DNA from 4 places in the Pseudoalteromonas sp. XMcav11-Q genome. Region 2 is predicted to be linked to each of the others. Evidence: predicted binding sites of a transcription regulator. Region 2 holds the regulator's gene; each other region holds the start of a gene.
What was found. The regulator sigma-54, encoded in region 2, starts transcription at its own class of promoters, with help from an activator protein. The targets are predictions, from matches to a motif close to GTTGGCACGNNNNTNGNNT.

Region 1: a site for sigma-54 is predicted at 1,864-1,882, ahead of ABMY45_RS10470 (flagellar basal body rod protein FlgF). Genes of this name have one in related genera too.
Region 3: a site for sigma-54 is predicted at 2,513-2,531, ahead of ABMY45_RS02830 (BON domain-containing protein). Genes of this name have one in related genera too.
Region 4: a site for sigma-54 is predicted at 1,765-1,783, ahead of glnA (glutamate--ammonia ligase). Genes of this name have one in related genera too.

Annotation. Positions count from the first base shown of each region.
Region 1 covers NZ_JBECOX010000005.1:231,317-235,522, reverse strand. Annotated here, with positions in the region: gene ABMY45_RS10480 (flagellar hook assembly protein FlgD) at 1-353, shown strand, start outside; gene flgE (flagellar hook protein FlgE) at 395-1,795, shown strand; gene ABMY45_RS10470 (flagellar basal body rod protein FlgF) at 1,919-2,683, shown strand; gene flgG (flagellar basal-body rod protein FlgG) at 2,700-3,488, shown strand; gene flgH (flagellar basal body L-ring protein FlgH) at 3,505-4,188, shown strand.
Region 2 covers NZ_JBECOX010000003.1:394,979-399,184, forward strand. Annotated here, with positions in the region: gene lptA (lipopolysaccharide transport periplasmic protein LptA) at 1-229, shown strand, start outside; gene lptB (LPS export ABC transporter ATP-binding protein) at 229-954, shown strand; gene ABMY45_RS07425 (RNA polymerase factor sigma-54) at 1,001-2,500, shown strand; gene hpf (ribosome hibernation promoting factor) at 2,530-2,817, shown strand; gene ptsN (PTS IIA-like nitrogen regulatory protein PtsN) at 2,819-3,277, shown strand; gene rapZ (RNase adapter RapZ) at 3,270-4,136, shown strand; gene ABMY45_RS07445 (HPr family phosphocarrier protein) at 4,137-4,206, shown strand, end outside.
Region 3 covers NZ_JBECOX010000001.1:584,476-588,681, forward strand. Annotated here, with positions in the region: gene ABMY45_RS02805 (methyl-accepting chemotaxis protein) at 1-206, opposite strand, end outside; gene ABMY45_RS02810 (hypothetical protein) at 425-616, opposite strand; gene ABMY45_RS02815 (DUF1328 domain-containing protein) at 657-824, opposite strand; gene ABMY45_RS02820 (PA2169 family four-helix-bundle protein) at 835-1,281, opposite strand; gene ABMY45_RS02825 (mechanosensitive ion channel family protein) at 1,447-2,331, opposite strand; gene ABMY45_RS02830 (BON domain-containing protein) at 2,568-3,131, shown strand; gene ABMY45_RS02835 (outer membrane beta-barrel protein) at 3,194-3,769, shown strand; gene ABMY45_RS02840 (hypothetical protein) at 4,183-4,206, shown strand, end outside.
Region 4 covers NZ_JBECOX010000022.1:26,129-30,334, forward strand. Annotated here, with positions in the region: gene ABMY45_RS22200 (penicillin acylase family protein) at 1-917, opposite strand, end outside; gene glnA (glutamate--ammonia ligase) at 1,842-3,248, shown strand; gene ABMY45_RS22210 (DUF4124 domain-containing protein) at 3,515-4,021, shown strand.

The DNA of each region.
Region 1 (4,206 bases), on a different contig from region 2:
AACATGGTGACGATGCACTTACAAAAGGTTCTGTGATTGTACAGGAACCAGTTCAGAATCTATCAGTGGGTATCTATGATGAATCTGGAGCGCTTGTAAAGACGCTTGAATTTGGCGAACAAAGTGTGGGCGCTGTGCGATTCGATTGGGATGGTAAAAATAAAGACGGTGAGATGATGCCTCCAGGTGAATACACCATAAAAGCGGAGGGTATGATTGAAGGTGAATATCAAACTTTACCGTCGGCCACATTTAGAAATATAGACAGTGTTAATGTTAATGGTGCTAACGGCATCGTCATTAATACCAAAGAAGGCGCGGTGCGCTTAACTGATATTGCTGAAATAGCATAGTAGTTTTAAAGAATTAACCTTAAGAACTTAGAGGTGAGAGTATGAGTTTCAATATAGCACTGACAGGTATTGCCGCCGCGCAAAAAGACTTGGACGTAACAGCAAATAACATTGCTAACGTGAACACGACGGGTTTTAAAGAGTCTCGCGCAGAATTTGCTGATGTTTACGCGTCTTCGGTTTTTAGCTCTGGCAAAACGAAAAATGGCGATGGTGTACAAACTACCATGGTTGCACAGCAGTTTCACCAAGGATCATTAAAGTTTACGCAAAACTCGCTAGACTTGGCGATTGAGGGCGAAGGCTATTTTGCCATGTCAAACTCGCTCCAGTCACAAGATTTCACCTATTCTCGAGCGGGTGCATTTAAGCTCAACAAAGACAACTTCATCGTGAATGCTAAGGGTGATTACTTGCAAGGCTTTCCAGTCGATCCATCTACAGGTGATACCACGTCTTTGAGTTTAAGCACAACATCACCCGTTCAAATTCCAGATGCATCAGGTTCTCCTCGTGCAACATCGCAAATCTATACCTCGTTTAACCTAGATGCGACTGCGCAACCACCTACAATTGCTTTTGATCCTGAGCAACGTGCCTCATATAATTCAAGAACAGCAATAACGGTATATGACTCGTTGGGTGAATCACATACATTGCAGTTATTCTTCAGAAAAACAGCGGATAATGAGTGGTCTACTTACGCAACAATGGACGATAAACCTTTTAACCATAATGCGCAGCAAATTGATCCAGCAGCAACACCACCTGTTCCTTATACGCCAGTTAGTGTGTTCCGTTTCGATGCTAGCGGTATTCCATCACAGACGGCTGCCGATCCTTCAGCTACGCCGCTTGTTTTTAACAACAATACTGGCTCGACATTTAACCCCTTAAGTCTTGCTGGACCTCAAGATGCAGTTGACCCAACTATCGGTATGTCAAACTTGCTTGATAACGGTGCAACTTTTCCGAATGATATTGTTGTTAACTGGCGTGATGAAGCAAATACTGCTCAAAAGCTACCAACGCAATATTCATCGGGTCGATTTGAAGTAAAAGCATTGGAGCAAGACGGTGCGACCGTTGGCCGTTTAGCAGGTATTGATATTGGTACTGATGGTAAAGTTGTGGCTTCATATACTAACGGCGACTCAACGTTCTTAGGGCAAGTCGCGCTAGTACGCTTCCCGAATTCTCAAGGCCTTCAGGCGATTGGTAATACTGAGTGGAAGAAGAGCCTATCTTCTGGTGAACCACTTGCAGGCGAGCCAAACACAGGTACTCTCGGTGGTATTAGTTCATCTGCGTTAGAGCAATCGAACGTCAACCTCACAAACGAGTTAGTTGACCTTATCAGCGCCCAACGTAACTTCCAAGCGAACTCTCGAGCGCTTGAGGTTAACTCAACATTACAACAAAATATATTACAGATCCGATAATATATTATGCCCTCCAAAGGCTGCTACAAAGGCAGCCTTTTTTATGTCCGTCAAAAACATCTCGTCACTTTGGCACTGTGCTTGCATTAACTAGACTAAGTTTGAATTTTATAGGTCATCGTCATGGATAAAATGGTGTATATCGCAATGTCAGGCGCTAAGCAAAGCTTACGTGGTGTGGCACTTAAGGCGAATAACCTTGCTAATGCCAATACGACTGGCTTCAAAGCAGATTTTGCTCAAGCGCGCTCAATGCAGGCGTTTGGTGAAGGGCTACCTACACGGGTTTTTGCTATGCAAGAACGCCCAGGGACCAATATGACCGGTGGCGCAATCGTTGAAACTGGCCGTGAGCTAGATATTGCAGTAGATGATAAATCATGGATCAGTGTTGTTGATGCCTCGGGTGAAGAAGCTTACACCAAAGTCGGCACGCTCAATATTCGTAATGACGGTGCGTTGGTCACAGCTCATGGGCGTCAACTTATTGGCGAAGGTGGACCTATTGTCTTACCTATCCCCGTTGATAAAGTGGTGTTTAGTGACGATGGCTCTATTCAAGTGCGTCCACAAGGCGCTCCTGCTAACTTTCTTGAAGTGGTTGATCGGCTGAAAATTATTGAAGCAGATAATAATAAGCTGCAAAAAGGCAATGACGGCCTTTATAGACCAAAAGAAGATAAGCTAGAAGATGGGATCTGTGGCTTTTGTGAAATATCACCAACCGCAAAAGTGATGAGTGGCTTCTTAGAGATGTCCAACGTCAATCCCGTTCATGAGATGGTGGATATGATCAACCATCAAAGACAATTTGAAATGCAAATTAAGCTGATGAAAACAGCTGAAGAAATAGATGAGCGACACACTTCGCTCCTACGCATAGTTTAAGAGTGAGGTAGAGATCATGAATCCGGCATTGTGGATAAGTAAAACAGGCTTAGATGCTCAGCAAACTGATATTTCAGTTATTTCGAACAACTTGGCGAACGCCAGTACCGTCGGCTACAAAAAGAGTCGGGCGATATTCGAAGACTTATTATATCAAAACATCAATCAGCCAGGTGGCCGCAGCTCTCAAGATACAGAATTACCGTCTGGTTTGATGCTTGGTGCAGGTGCCAAAGTAGTCGCCAACCAAAAGAACTTTTCTCAAGGTAATATGTTAAGTACCGAAAACTCTTTGGATTGGATGATCCAAGGCCCGGGCTTCTTTGAGATTCAGATGCCAGATGGCACAACTGCGTATTCAAGAAACGGTCAGTTCACGACGGATGAAGAAGGTCGAATTGTTACCTCAGGTGCGGGTTTTCCTGTGTTACCTGAGATGAACGTACCCGACGATGCGCAGTCAATTACTATTTCTCAAGATGGTGAAGTATCGGTGCGCGTTGCAGGACAAGCTGAAAACGTTGTTATCGGACAGTTGACGATCAGTGACTTTATTAATCCATCAGGTCTTGAACCGATTGGACAAAACTTGTACACAGAAACTGCGGTAAGTGGTGCACCAGTACAAGGTAATCCAAGCGTTGAAGGGCTAGGTAAGATTGTGCAAGGCGCACTTGAAACGTCAAACGTTAATGTGACCGAAGAGCTTGTAAATCTAATTGAGACACAACGCGTGTATGAGATGAACTCAAAAGTGATTTCAACGGTAGATCAGATGCTGAGCTACATTAATCAACAGCTGTAATTGGGTAGGGGGTATTATGCGTGCATTATATTTAGCCATCGTAACGGTCGCTGCATTATCTGGATGTAGTACAACACAAAATAAAAATGTGGTGCGTGACGATCCGTATTATGCGCCTATCTATCCCGAGGATAATCAAGCCCAAATGGTGGCAACAGGGTCATTATTTAATACGCAGTTTTCCAATGATCTTTATGCTGACAAAAAAGCGTTAAGAGTCGGCGATATTATTACCATCGTACTCAGAGAAACGACTCAGGCGACCAAAGCTGCAAATTCTGAGCTGGATAAATCCAGTGATTCGAGCTTAGACCCTGTGATTGGTCTTGGTGGCAATGCCATTAATATCGGAAAAGAAGCAATACAGTTTGGTGCTAAATCCAGTTCTTCTTTCTCTGGTGATTCGAAGTCTAATCAGTCAAATAGCTTATTCGGGAATATATCGGTCAATGTAACCCGAGTATTGCCTAACGGTAATTTAGTGATCCGCGGTGAAAAGTGGTTAACCCTCAATACTGGTGAGGAATTTATTCGCTTAGAAGGGTTGGTAAGACCTCAGGATGTGACCGCAGATAACACTGTTGAGTCTAATCGAGTGGCAAATGCCAGAATTCAATATTCAGGTAAAGGTGACCAACAAGAAGTGCAAAGTGCAGGTTGGTTAACGAGTTTCTTTATGAGCGCGCTGATGCCGTTTTAAGGTGCTGAAAATGAACAA
Region 2 (4,206 bases):
AATCCGTTACGACGTAGCGAAGGGAACCCTAGTGATTTCTGGTGATGCTGAAATCAATCAAACTGGGCAAAAAATCAATGCTCAAGTCATCACCTATGACATTGAAAAGCAATTGATCAGCGCTGAGCGCTCAGACCAAGAAGACTCTCGAGTAAGAACCATCCTTGTTCCTGTTGATGACAAAAAAGACGCTAAAGAGAAAAAAGCGCAGGAAGAAGGTAACAATTAATGAGCGAGCTCAAAGCAACTGGTCTAGCAAAGAGTTATAAAGGTCGTCAGGTCGTCAAAAATGTTGGTTTAAGTGTTCAGGCTGGCAGTATTGTAGGCTTATTAGGACCAAATGGTGCAGGTAAAACCACTACGTTCTACATGATTGTAGGGTTAGTACCAAGCGACAAAGGCTATATTCAGATTGATGACGAAGATATCACTTTGTTACCGATGCACAGCCGCGCACGACTTGGTATTGGCTATCTACCGCAAGAGTCTTCAATCTTTAGAAAACTCACGGTCTATCAAAATTTGATGGCGATTTTAGAAACTCGAAAAGACTTATCTAAAGTTGAAAGAGAAGCTGAACTAAACGAGTTACTGGATGAGTTTAATATTCAACACATTCGCGACTCACAGGGCATGGCATTGTCGGGAGGCGAAAGAAGACGAGTCGAAATTGCTCGCGCTTTAGCCGCAAACCCTAAGTTTATCCTGTTAGATGAACCTTTTGCTGGTGTTGATCCTATTTCGGTGTTAGATATAAAGACAATCATAGAGCACCTAAAAAACCGTGGTATCGGTGTGCTTATCACCGATCATAACGTTAGAGAAACACTGGACGTATGTGAAAAAGCCTACATCGTTTCACATGGTGAGTTAATCGCTGCAGGCACGCCAGAACATGTTTTGGCAGATCAAACCGTAAGAGATGTCTACCTAGGCGAACAATTCAAGCTATAGTTAAGACGTAGTATTAATAACTGTTAAAAAGGATTGTTAGAGATACATGAGGCAATCATTACAGCTGCGCATGGGGCAGCAACTTACAATGACTCCGCAACTGCAACAAGCCATTCGCTTGCTGCAGCTTAGTACATTGGATCTGCAACAAGAAATACAAGAAGCATTAGACAGCAATCCATTGTTGGAAGTGGAAGAAGGTGATAATACTGACGGCGAAAACGCTGACCAACACAGCCAAGAAAAGAGCCGTGCTGACGACAATCAAGATTCAGCCGATGAAACGCAGGTTAGTGACTATGAGATAGACTCAGATACCGCCATGAGCAAAGACACTGTGAGCGATGACCTTGCCATGGATGTCACTTGGGACGAGTATATGAGTGCAGCGCCTGCTGCAAGCTCAGGTCCACTTCCCGATGACGATAATGTTTATCAAGGGGAAACCTCTGAATCTCTCCACGATTATCTCATGTGGCAACTCGAACTGACACCATTTAGTCCAACAGATAGAGCTATTGCGATTGCGATTATTGAAGCTGTCGACCTGTCAGGCATTCTAACACTGTCTTGCGAAGACATTTTAGAAAGCATTAATGACGAGAATAGCGAAGAGCCTATTGAGCTAGATGAAGTCGAAGCCGTACTCAAACGCATTCAGCTTTTTGACCCTGTCGGTATCGCAGCGCGTAGTTTACAAGAATGCTTATGCATTCAGCTAAACCAATTCGCCCCAGATACCCCATGGATTGCCGAAACAAAAATGATCCTGACAGAGCATATCGACTTGCTTGCCAGCCGTGACTATCGAACTTTGGCTAAGAAAACGCGCCTTAAAGAAGCCGATCTCAAAGAGGTCATGACGTTAATACATAGCCTTAACCCAAAGCCTGCGGCAAGCATTATTCATGAAGAGCCTGAATATGTGATCCCTGACGTATCGGTGAAAAAAGTAAAAGGTCGTTGGGTCGTAGAGCTAAATCCTGATGCTATGCCTAAAATAAGAGTAAATGACCATTACGCTGCGATGTCTAGAACGGCGAAATCCAGTACGGATAGTCAGTTTATTCGCTCACATTTACAAGAAGCAAAGTGGTTTATTAAAAGCTTAGAAAGCCGAAATGATACTTTATTAAAAGTTACCAATTGCATTGTGCAACAACAACAGGCATTCTTTGAACATGGCCCCGAAGCAATGCGCCCTATGGTGCTAAATGATGTTGCTGAAATGGTTGAGATGCATGAGTCCACAATTTCCCGTGTGACAACACAAAAATACATGCATACACCTCGGGGAATATTTGAGCTGAAGTATTTCTTCTCTAGCCATGTAAGTACGGAAAATGGAGGTGAGTGCTCTTCTACAGCAATTAGAGCACTTATCAAAAAGCTGATAGCTGCAGAGAATACCGCGAAGCCATTGAGTGACAGCAAAATTGCAGATATCTTAGCTGAGCAAGGAATTAAGGTAGCGAGACGTACGATTGCAAAATATCGTGAATCCCTAGCCATTCCACCGTCAAATCAGCGTAAAAGCTTGATATAAGACGTAAAACCCAAGAAGGAAAAATGCTTATGCAACTAAATCTAACTGGTCGCCATGTAGAAATTACTGACTCATTAAGAGACTATGTCACCAACAAGTTTGCGAAGCTAGAAAGGCACTTTGATCATATCAATAATGTGCATGTGATCCTTGATGTCGAGAAACTAGTACAAAAAGCAGAAGCAACATTACACGTAAACGGCGGCGAGCTATTTGCATCAACAGAGCATCAAGATATGTATGCCGCAATTGATGGCCTTATCGACAAGCTAGATCGTCAAGTTATTAAACACAAAGAGAAGCTCACTCGACACTAAGATGAAATTAAGTGAATTAGTGAACAAGGACTGCAGTAAAGCTGCGGTCCTTTTTAATAGCAAAAAACGTATTTTAGAATACATCAGCGAACTGGCTCATAGCCAAATTCCAAATACCAGTCAGCATGCTATCTTGGACGCCTTAATGGCGCGAGAGAAATTGGGCAGCACAGGGATCGGTAAAGGCATTGCCATTCCCCATGGTCGACTTGAAGGTTTGGATAAAATCCTTGCAATGGTGCTTGTCAGCGAGCAAGGGATCCAGTTTGAAGCCATAGATAAGCAGCCTGTCGATATTTTTGTCGCGTTCATCGTACCTGAAGGTGATAATCAACAACACCTGAAGACCTTAGCGGCGATTGCTGATACACTCAAAGACAAGTCTTTTTGCAAAATGCTTAGGCAAGCAAAAAGTGATGATGAGTTATATGCAGTGATCCAAGGTGAACTTGATGAGTGATGACGAAAAAGGACTCGAGCTTATCATTATCAGTGGCCGCTCAGGCTCTGGTAAATCTGTAGCGCTTCGAGTATTGGAAGACTTAGGCTACTATTGTGTGGATAACATTCCGGTCAATTTGCTGCCGTCTTTAGTCCGCAGTGTTTCGGACAATTATAATAAAATTGCAGTCAGTATTGATGTTAGAAACTTACCTAAAGAACAGGACGAGTTTAATGACATTCTTGAATACTTACCAGGCTTTGCCAAACCTACCCTGTTTTATTTAGACAGTGACGATCAAACCCTGATAAAGCGCTTCTCAGAAACACGCCGTTTGCACCCTCTTTCACTGCATAATCTTCCATTAGATGTTGCGATAAAGAAAGAACGGGAATTGTTAGACGTGCTGATCACTCGCGCCGATTTTCTCATTGATACTACAGGCCTGAGCGTTCATCAACTTGCAGAAGATATCCGCGAAAAAATCTTAGGTAAAAAAGACAAACAACTCATTATTACCTTTGAATCTTTCGGCTTTAAACACGGCATCCCAAAACAAGCGGATTACGTTTTTGATGCGCGCTTTTTACCCAACCCACATTGGGAGCCTGAGCTTAAGCCGCTAACTGGCTTAGATCAGCCAGTCAAAGACTATTTGTCGAGTCACAGCATCGTGCAAAAGTTTACTTGGCAGATCCAAACCTTCGTACAAACTTGGTTACCACACTTAGAGCGTAACAATCGCAGTTATCTAACGATCGCAATAGGATGTACAGGTGGGCAACATCGCTCGGTATACTTAGCGCAAACCATTGGTGAACGTTTTGCTAAAACCCATCCCAACGTCAAAATTCGTCACCGAGAGCAAGAGGGTTAAATGTTAGAAGATACGTTTTTAATCCAAAACAAACTCGGCCTGCACGCTCGAGCAGCGACGGTTCTTGCGC
Region 3 (4,206 bases), on a different contig from region 2:
AAAGTATCTACAATAACCACCGCATAGTTGTCTGACACTACTTTTATTTGCCTCAGCGGTACAACTCTGTCGTCATAAATACGGTCAATGTAATTGATAAGATTTGATAATGTTCCAATTGTAAAGATAGTAGCGAGAATAAAAAACACAGCAGGTATGCCCGAAAGCGACAACAATCTGCTTTTAACTGAAACCCTATTTAGCATAGTCTGATTTTTATTGAGTAAACATAGAAATAAAGTATTACTCAAAGTTCATAGATTACAATAATAATTGCAAATTAAGCAGCGCATTATTGATATGCATCATACTTCGTAACTGTGTCTCTTAACTGTATAGGTTTGATTTTTAAACCTATTACAAAAAAAGAGGAGAAGCTTTTATCGGCTTCTCCTCTTTTATTCCACGTCGAAATCACTTTCGCTTAACACTCTTCGTTTTCAGCGTTCATGTTCTCTTTTACATCTTCACACGCGTCTTCCACGCTATTTTCTACTTCCTGAACTGTTTCATCGAAACGCTCACCAGCATCTTCCGCCGGACCTTCGCTACAACCAAAAAGTGCTAAAATTGAAACAAAACCAAATGCTTTTGCTAATGTAATTGCTGATTTCATAATCTATCTCCTAAAACCGTTTTTGTACGTTAATTCCCTTTTACCTGGGAGCTCGTGCTTTGCCAAAAATAAACGAAATAATCATAAAGGCGATAAACACAAAGAATAGAATTTTCGCCATACCTGCCGCAGCGCCAGCGATTCCAGTGAAACCTAGCACGGCTGCGACAAGTGCTAGGAATAAAAACATTACAGCCCAACTCAACATAACATTCTCCTTAGGCAGTTAGCTCTTGCAACTGCTTCATTTGATCGTGACAAGCTTGCATTCTGGTTTGAATTTGCAGTAATACACTCTTGCATTTAGGTGGAAGATCTTTGCTTAATGCTTTATCAAGCTTGCTTAACACTTTGTCTTCCACTTCTTCTAGCTGAGAAATATAGGTGTGCTCTTTGTCGGTGCTCACCATACCAACCAACTTGGTGTACGATTCACGAATGTCGATGCTAAGCGCTGAATCTGTCTCAATTTCACCTTCGTCAATAAGAACAAATGGTTGTAGATCCGAGATTGCTTGCGCTTTATCTACAATCATTTGGTCAAATACGCGGTTTAATTCGATATTATCTAGCTTCTTTTTAGCTTCAGTGTAAAAATCAACACCACCATTTAATACTTTGATGAGCTCTTTTACCGGCCCCATGTCGTAATTTGAATCTGCCATAAATAACTCCTTTCGTTGCGATATTTAATAAGTGCATTTTGCAAATATTATTTTCTGTCCCTTTCACTAATGCAGATTAAATGCCAAATCATAAACCTTTATTATATAAGGATTTTTAATCTAAGCACCTTCAGACCGGTGAAAATATTACAAACTAGATGTAAATTATTCCTGTGATAATTGCGTACTTAAGGTTGTGCTCCCTTTAGCATTGAAATCCATAGTCCTAATTGGGAAAGGAATTAAGATATCGTTATCAGCTAATACACGGTTAATGGTGCAAATTGCTTTGTGCCTGACCACCATAAAGCCCGGATCTGCTGGGTAATCTATCCAAAACCACACTAATAGATTAATAGAGCTGTCACCAAAAGACTCTGCATAGACATCTGTTTCTTTTTGGCTTACTACGAAATCAAGCTTGTTAATTGCCTCAACAATCACCTCTCGGGCTTGCTCTGGGTCGTCCGCATACGAGATACCAACTGGTACTTCTATTCTTCGCTTGCCAAGCTTAGTGTAGTTTTGTAACTCATTCTTAAAGAGAATTTTGTTGGGGATATAAGACAGCTGGCCATAAAAGTTTTCTACTAAGGTGTTTCTCAAATTGATTTTGCTTACCGTGCCAAAGCAATCCTTGGTTCTTATAATGTCACCGACCATAAAAGGTTTTCTGACCCCCATCACAAATCCAGCGATGAGGTTCTCGGTCATGTCTTGGAATGCAAAGCCAATAGCAAGGCCAATGATCCCCGCCCCAGCCAACAATGACATTACAGCACCTGATAGTTTTACTATATCTAAAGCGAAGAAAATCCCAATGGCAATAATAGAGACTTTAAATATGGAACTAATAAGTGAAGCCACTTGTTCTGTCTTTATTGCTTTTTTAATTGCCTTTGAAAACCAAATTGAAGATATTTTAGCCAAAACAGTGAAGAATATGAGTATCATTAAGGCTAGGATCATATTCGGTAGTAACTGCACACCGGATTCAAGCCAAGAGATTAACTTATCATTAATTAACGTCCAGAATTTTTCTAAATTCATAATCAAATATTCCTATTTAAGTACTCGACAAATCTAGAATGCAGTAATCATTCCTAGTTATATTAATTAGCCGTTCATGGAAAAGGTAATTATTACAAACTAATTTACACATCTTCTCGGTAAATTCTTCCTTAAAACTTACTCTATAAAAATAAATCACATAATTATCAACAAGTTAAAGGTTGGCACAACAGCTGCAACAGATAATTCGACTACGAAATTAAAGGAGTTTAATTATGAAAAAGACATTAATTGCAACTGTACTAGTATCTTCACTTACTACTGCTTCAGCATTTGCTGCTGATAACTCTTGGGAAAAAGAAGCGAGTGACGCTTGGATAGACGGTAAAGCAGAAGCAACACTGCTTTTCAACGGTGAACTGAACAACTTTGACATTAACACTGATGTAAAGAACGGCGTTGTAGTGCTAACCGGTAAAGTTGAACACTCAGTAGATAAAAAGCTGGCTGAAGAACTGGTACTAGGTATCGATGGCGTAAAAGAAGTGAAAAACGACCTGACTATCGTAGATATGTCAGATGAGCGCAAAAAAGAGCGCAATTACGAAAGCGATAGCGGTTTTACTGACGCAAAAATCGCAACAGTAATTAAGTCTCGCTATCTGTTCGACACAGATGTAGATGGTACTGACATCGATGTTGATGTGGAAGGTTTAGTCGTAACATTAAACGGTCATGTAGGTAGCGAAGCAGAGCGCAAACTTGCTGTGCAAATCGCGAAAAACGCCAATGACGTTAGAGATGTAAAAGATAACCTTCGCGTTACCACAAAATCATAAGCCAATTTTGATTTGAGGGGGGCTTTCCCCCTCCCATACTTATATTGATTTAAGGAGTAAAGATGAAACAATTAACAATTGCTGCTGCGCTACTTGCCTCTCTAGGTCTTGCATCCACAGCCGCTCACGCGGAGTCTGATTTTGGACTAGATGATTATAAAATTTACACAGGTATCGGTTATGGCCAATACTCTTTCCAATGGGAAGATCGTGAGAATGACACTTCATTCGACGACGACTCTTCTATGCTAAAAGCGTATGTGGGTACAAAAATTAATCCATATTGGAGTTTTGAACTTGCCTATGAGAACTTCGACGAAGCAAGTGACATTGACAACTCTGCTGAAATAGACGGTATTTCTTTATCTACACGTATTTCAGCTCCACTAAACGAACATTTCTCAGTGTATGCTAAAGGTGGTTGGCTTGAGTGGGATGCTGATATCTACGCGGATATTCCAGCTGTAGGTCGAGTTTCATCTAGCCTTGAGGGTGGCGACTGGCTCTATGGTGCCGGTGTTGAGTTTCACCTCAATGAAAACGTTAACATGCGGTTAGAATACACTCGCTATGAACTTGAAGACAATATCGACCCTGATATGGACGTAGCTGCCGTCTCTATCGAATATCAGTTTTAAGCAGTAATTTTGGCTCTATAGCCTCCCAATTATTTCCCCTTTGACTCAGTCCTGGCTCTTCCACAAGAGTCTGGTTTTGGCGCTACCACTTGGTAGCGCTTTTTTTGTTTTCAGTGTACGGCCTCCATATTGAATAATGTAAGTACTTTCTCGCTATTTCTTATTTTCAGGAAACAGAATTTAAAGGTAAACAACCTCTAGATGTAATAGTTGCCATTCAGTGCAAGAAATGAAATCTGTCAATTTTTCAAACTCTACACCCTGTAGGTTCTGCTATGTAACATTTACACCCTTCATTTCGCATCTACCGACAAACGATACCGGAAAACATTAACCTTATGAATTTAAACAGCTTTCAAGTTGGCAAAGGGTTTGCAACCTATATAGTGAACTAAACGAATAAGGAGTAGTTTATGAGTAATCAAGCAAACCAAACA
Region 4 (4,206 bases), on a different contig from region 2:
GCGATCTCCTCTACCCTTTGAACAATTTTCTCTCCTGCAGAATTCCCTCCTCGATTAAGGTCCACTATGACCAAATCTTGCGTATCCGCGGGCATGTTAGTACCGCCCCAAGCAATATGAGCATTATGTCCAAATACAATTACAGGCAATCCTGGAATGGTCATACCTGATGCGTTTACTTCGCCGCCTAACAAAGACGCTCGATACCATAATGAAGGCATTTGGAAAGAGAGATGAGGATCATTCGCCAACATCGCATCGCCCGAAGCACTTAACTCCCCAGAAATTGCCCAAGCGTTACTCCCGGCAAATTTGCCTCCAATCCCATGCTCTAGCAATAAAGCTTCTTCGATACTCGCTAACTGGCTTAACGTCTCATCCAATTTAGCGACACGTGATATATCCTCTGATAAAGATTGCTGATCATTAAGCTCTGGATAGATTGAGTGTAAATAGTCCACTGGTAATTTAGCGGCAGCTTGTACTCTGGCGCGTTCATAATTAGCAGCAAAACTCAGAGAGTAAGAAAGTAGCTTACCTACCATTAATGAATCTTCAGGAGACCAATTTGAAGCAACGACACCAAAAACCCTAAACTCAATTGGTAGGTTTTCAGAATCTCTGATATACGCATTCACTCCTTCAGAGAAGGCAACTAAGATGCCTTTTTCCCGCTTCCCTAAACTTTTTAGCGCCTCTTTTGCAGCATCAGCAAGCCCCAAAGTACGCATATATTTATCACGCTCAATTGTTGATGCTCCAAAGACCTCACTCAAAGTACCTTTAATTAATCGGCGCTGTAACTCCATTTGCCAAAGCCGATCTTGAGCTTGAACATATCCCATAGCGAAAAAAGCATCATGATCACTTTTCGCGCTTATATTTGGAACTCCGTACTTATCTCTAGAGATACTCACTTTGTTACTCAAAGCGCTATCGCTTAATGTTATATTATCCAGAGGTAAAGTTTCTCTCTCGTCTAAGTAAAAATAAGAGATGATTATAATGAGGGGAATAAATACTAAAATAACAAATCTTAATGCTAATGACTCTCGAGAAAACACCTTACTTCTTCCTTGCATATCAACAGTAACAAACGAAAATTTAGCCTATTAGAGTGCATCAAGTAGCCCCTTTAACATTAGACTCAACTTATTAATATCAGGTACATAGTACCCAAAAAATGAAACCGATCAACACAAAAAACAAAACAAAAATTAACTCGATTAACACAATTAACACACAGGACACAATTGAGAAATACAAAATTGCATAATGTACATACAACTTCCTCACATGCAGTATCATTCACCTAAATACAGACAAATAAATGGTGAACAAAAAGTCGCCTATAAAATGCGGGCTCTTTGGTGTTAGCGTATATAAACAAAAGATGTAAAAATTAATCTAAGAAGCAGTTAATGAGCAAAGAAAAGTTTCGATTAAATACCTAAAGAAAGGTGCTTTATATGCAATATTTAGAATGTATTTTTTCTATAAATTTAGAAATTAATTTCAATTTTCTGCTCAATACCAGACCACCATTAGTGCAGACAACTGAATATACTCGAGCAATTTTTAGCTATTCGATATCTTGATACCTTGAGCATTTAATCAATATCAACTACAACAGAAATGGAAAGTGTCGTTGTCAGGAAAAATATTACGCACCACCATGGAACACTTACGCACCAATTTAGTGCAAAACATCCGTTCACAGATCAGTGAATTTAAATAAATCACTAAAAATCAAACAGTTAAACAATTGGCACGATTAACGCTTATCAAGGTGCAATTGCAGTACATTGCAGCAAAAAATAACCCAACGAGTCGGAGGACACATGTCACAATCGGTTTTAGATTTTATTAAAGAGCACGACGTAAAATTTGTTGACTTACGTTTCACAGATACAAAAGGTAAAGAACAACACGTATCGATCCCGCATCATCAAGCCGATGAAGACTTCTTTGAAGACGGCAAAATGTTTGATGGCTCATCTATCGCTGGTTGGAAAGGCATCAACGAATCTGACATGGTACTTATGCCTGACGCAGAAAGTGCTAAGCTAGACCCGTTCGCAGAAGAAACAACCCTTATCGTCCGTTGTGACGTGGTTGAACCAAACACACACCAAGGTTACGAGCGTGACCCACGTTCAGTAGCTAAACGCGCTGAAGAGTTCATGCGTTCAACGGGTATTGCAGACACCGTATTATTCGGTCCTGAGCCAGAGTTCTTCTTGTTTGACGATGTTAAATTTAAAACTGACATGTCTGGCTCAATGTACAAAATTGATGCTGAAGAAGCGGCTTGGAACTCAGACAAAGACTACGAAGGTGGTAACACAGGTCACCGTCCTGGCGTAAAAGGTGGTTACTTCCCAGTAGCACCGGTAGATTCGTCTAATGATTGGCGTGCAGCTACTTGTTTAGTACTTGAAGAGATGGGCCACGTTGTTGAAGCGCACCACCACGAAGTAGCAACTGCTGGTCAAAATGAGATTGCGACTCGCTTTAATACTATGGTAACTAAAGCAGACGAAATCCAAGAGATGAAGTACGTTATCCACAACATGGCTCACCTATACGGTAAGACAGCAACCTTTATGCCTAAGCCAATCGTTGGTGATAACGGTTCAGGCATGCATTGCCACCAATCACTTGCTAAAGACGGCAAGAACATCTTCGCAGGCGACAAGTACGGCGGTCTATCTGAAGAAGCGCTTTACTACATTGGTGGTATCATTAAGCATGCTAAAGCAATCAATGCATTCACTAACCCAGCAACAAACTCTTATAAGCGTCTAGTACCAGGGTTTGAAGCGCCAGTTATGCTTGCATACTCAGCACGTAACCGCTCAGCATCAATCCGTATCCCGGTGATCCCATCAGAAAAGGGTCGTCGTATCGAAGTACGCTTCCCAGATCCTGCGGCTAACCCATACCTAGCTTTCGCAGCGCAGTTGATGGCTGGTCTTGACGGTATCCGCAACAAGATCCACCCTGGCGATGCAATGGACAAAGATTTGTACGACCTACCAGCGGAAGAAGCAGCAGAAATCCCAACAGTTGCAGCATCACTTGACGAAGCGCTTGCTTCTCTAGATGCTGACCGTGAGTTCTTAACTCAAGGTGGCGTATTCACTGACGACCTAATCGATGCGTACATCACACTTAAGTCGAAAGAAGTTGAAAAATTAAACATGACAACTCACCCAGTTGAGTTCGAAATGTACTACAGCGTTTAATCGCTAACAGACTACTACGCTCAGTACCGCGGTATTGAGCTTGTAGAGCCAAAACTCATTATGCGTTTCTGGCACTCTTAATCATATGTGTTCTCAAGCCCGTAATTACGGGCTTTTTTAATTTAATTCAAAAGGTTAAATTAAATATCTCGAATAAATTTATTATCGGAGTTACTCATTTGTAACTCGCAATTCCAACAACACTATACTAAAGTATGAACAGTAGTTTACTGTGGAGAGTTGTGGTGCGTCAGTGGTTTCTTATAATGTCGGTTAGCATGACGCTAACCCTAACAAGCATTGATGCTGCAGCAGAGTCCAATCCAAAAATCTATCGCTGGAAAGACAAAAACGGCCATTGGGTCTATTCGGATGTACCGCAACCAGGTTCAAAAGAAGTCAAACTCAACGCCAGCGCTTTAACCATGCCAAGTGTTGATACTAAAATTCTCGAACAAACGGATACAACACCAACGATTCAATATACAGCTAAAATCACTTCTCCTGAGCATGAGCAAACAATCCGTGATAATAGTGGCAGTGTATACGTAACTGGCACCATAGAGCCAAGATTTACCCAAGGACTAAGCGTGCAACTCTTTCTCAACGGAACAGCCACAGGGCCAAAACAAAGTAATACTCAGTTTTCTTTGCGTGGTATCAATCGTGGCGAGCACTCTTTGGTTATGAAAGTGTTTAATCAAAAAGGTATGTTAGTCGCCCAAAGCGATGCTCATAAGTTCTTTTTGCACCGCAATACCGTGAATAATTAGAGCGATATTGCTTACCTACACTGACTTTTAACCAGTAGTTGCAAACACACCATACTCATCCCTCCTGCTATTGAGGAGGCCAAACTCGACATTTCATTGTGTTCAATCCACAACCTTTGCTCACCCACCTGGATTTGATAGTAGACTTCAGCCTTTGTTTGCAGTAGATATTTATCTCGCCAGTT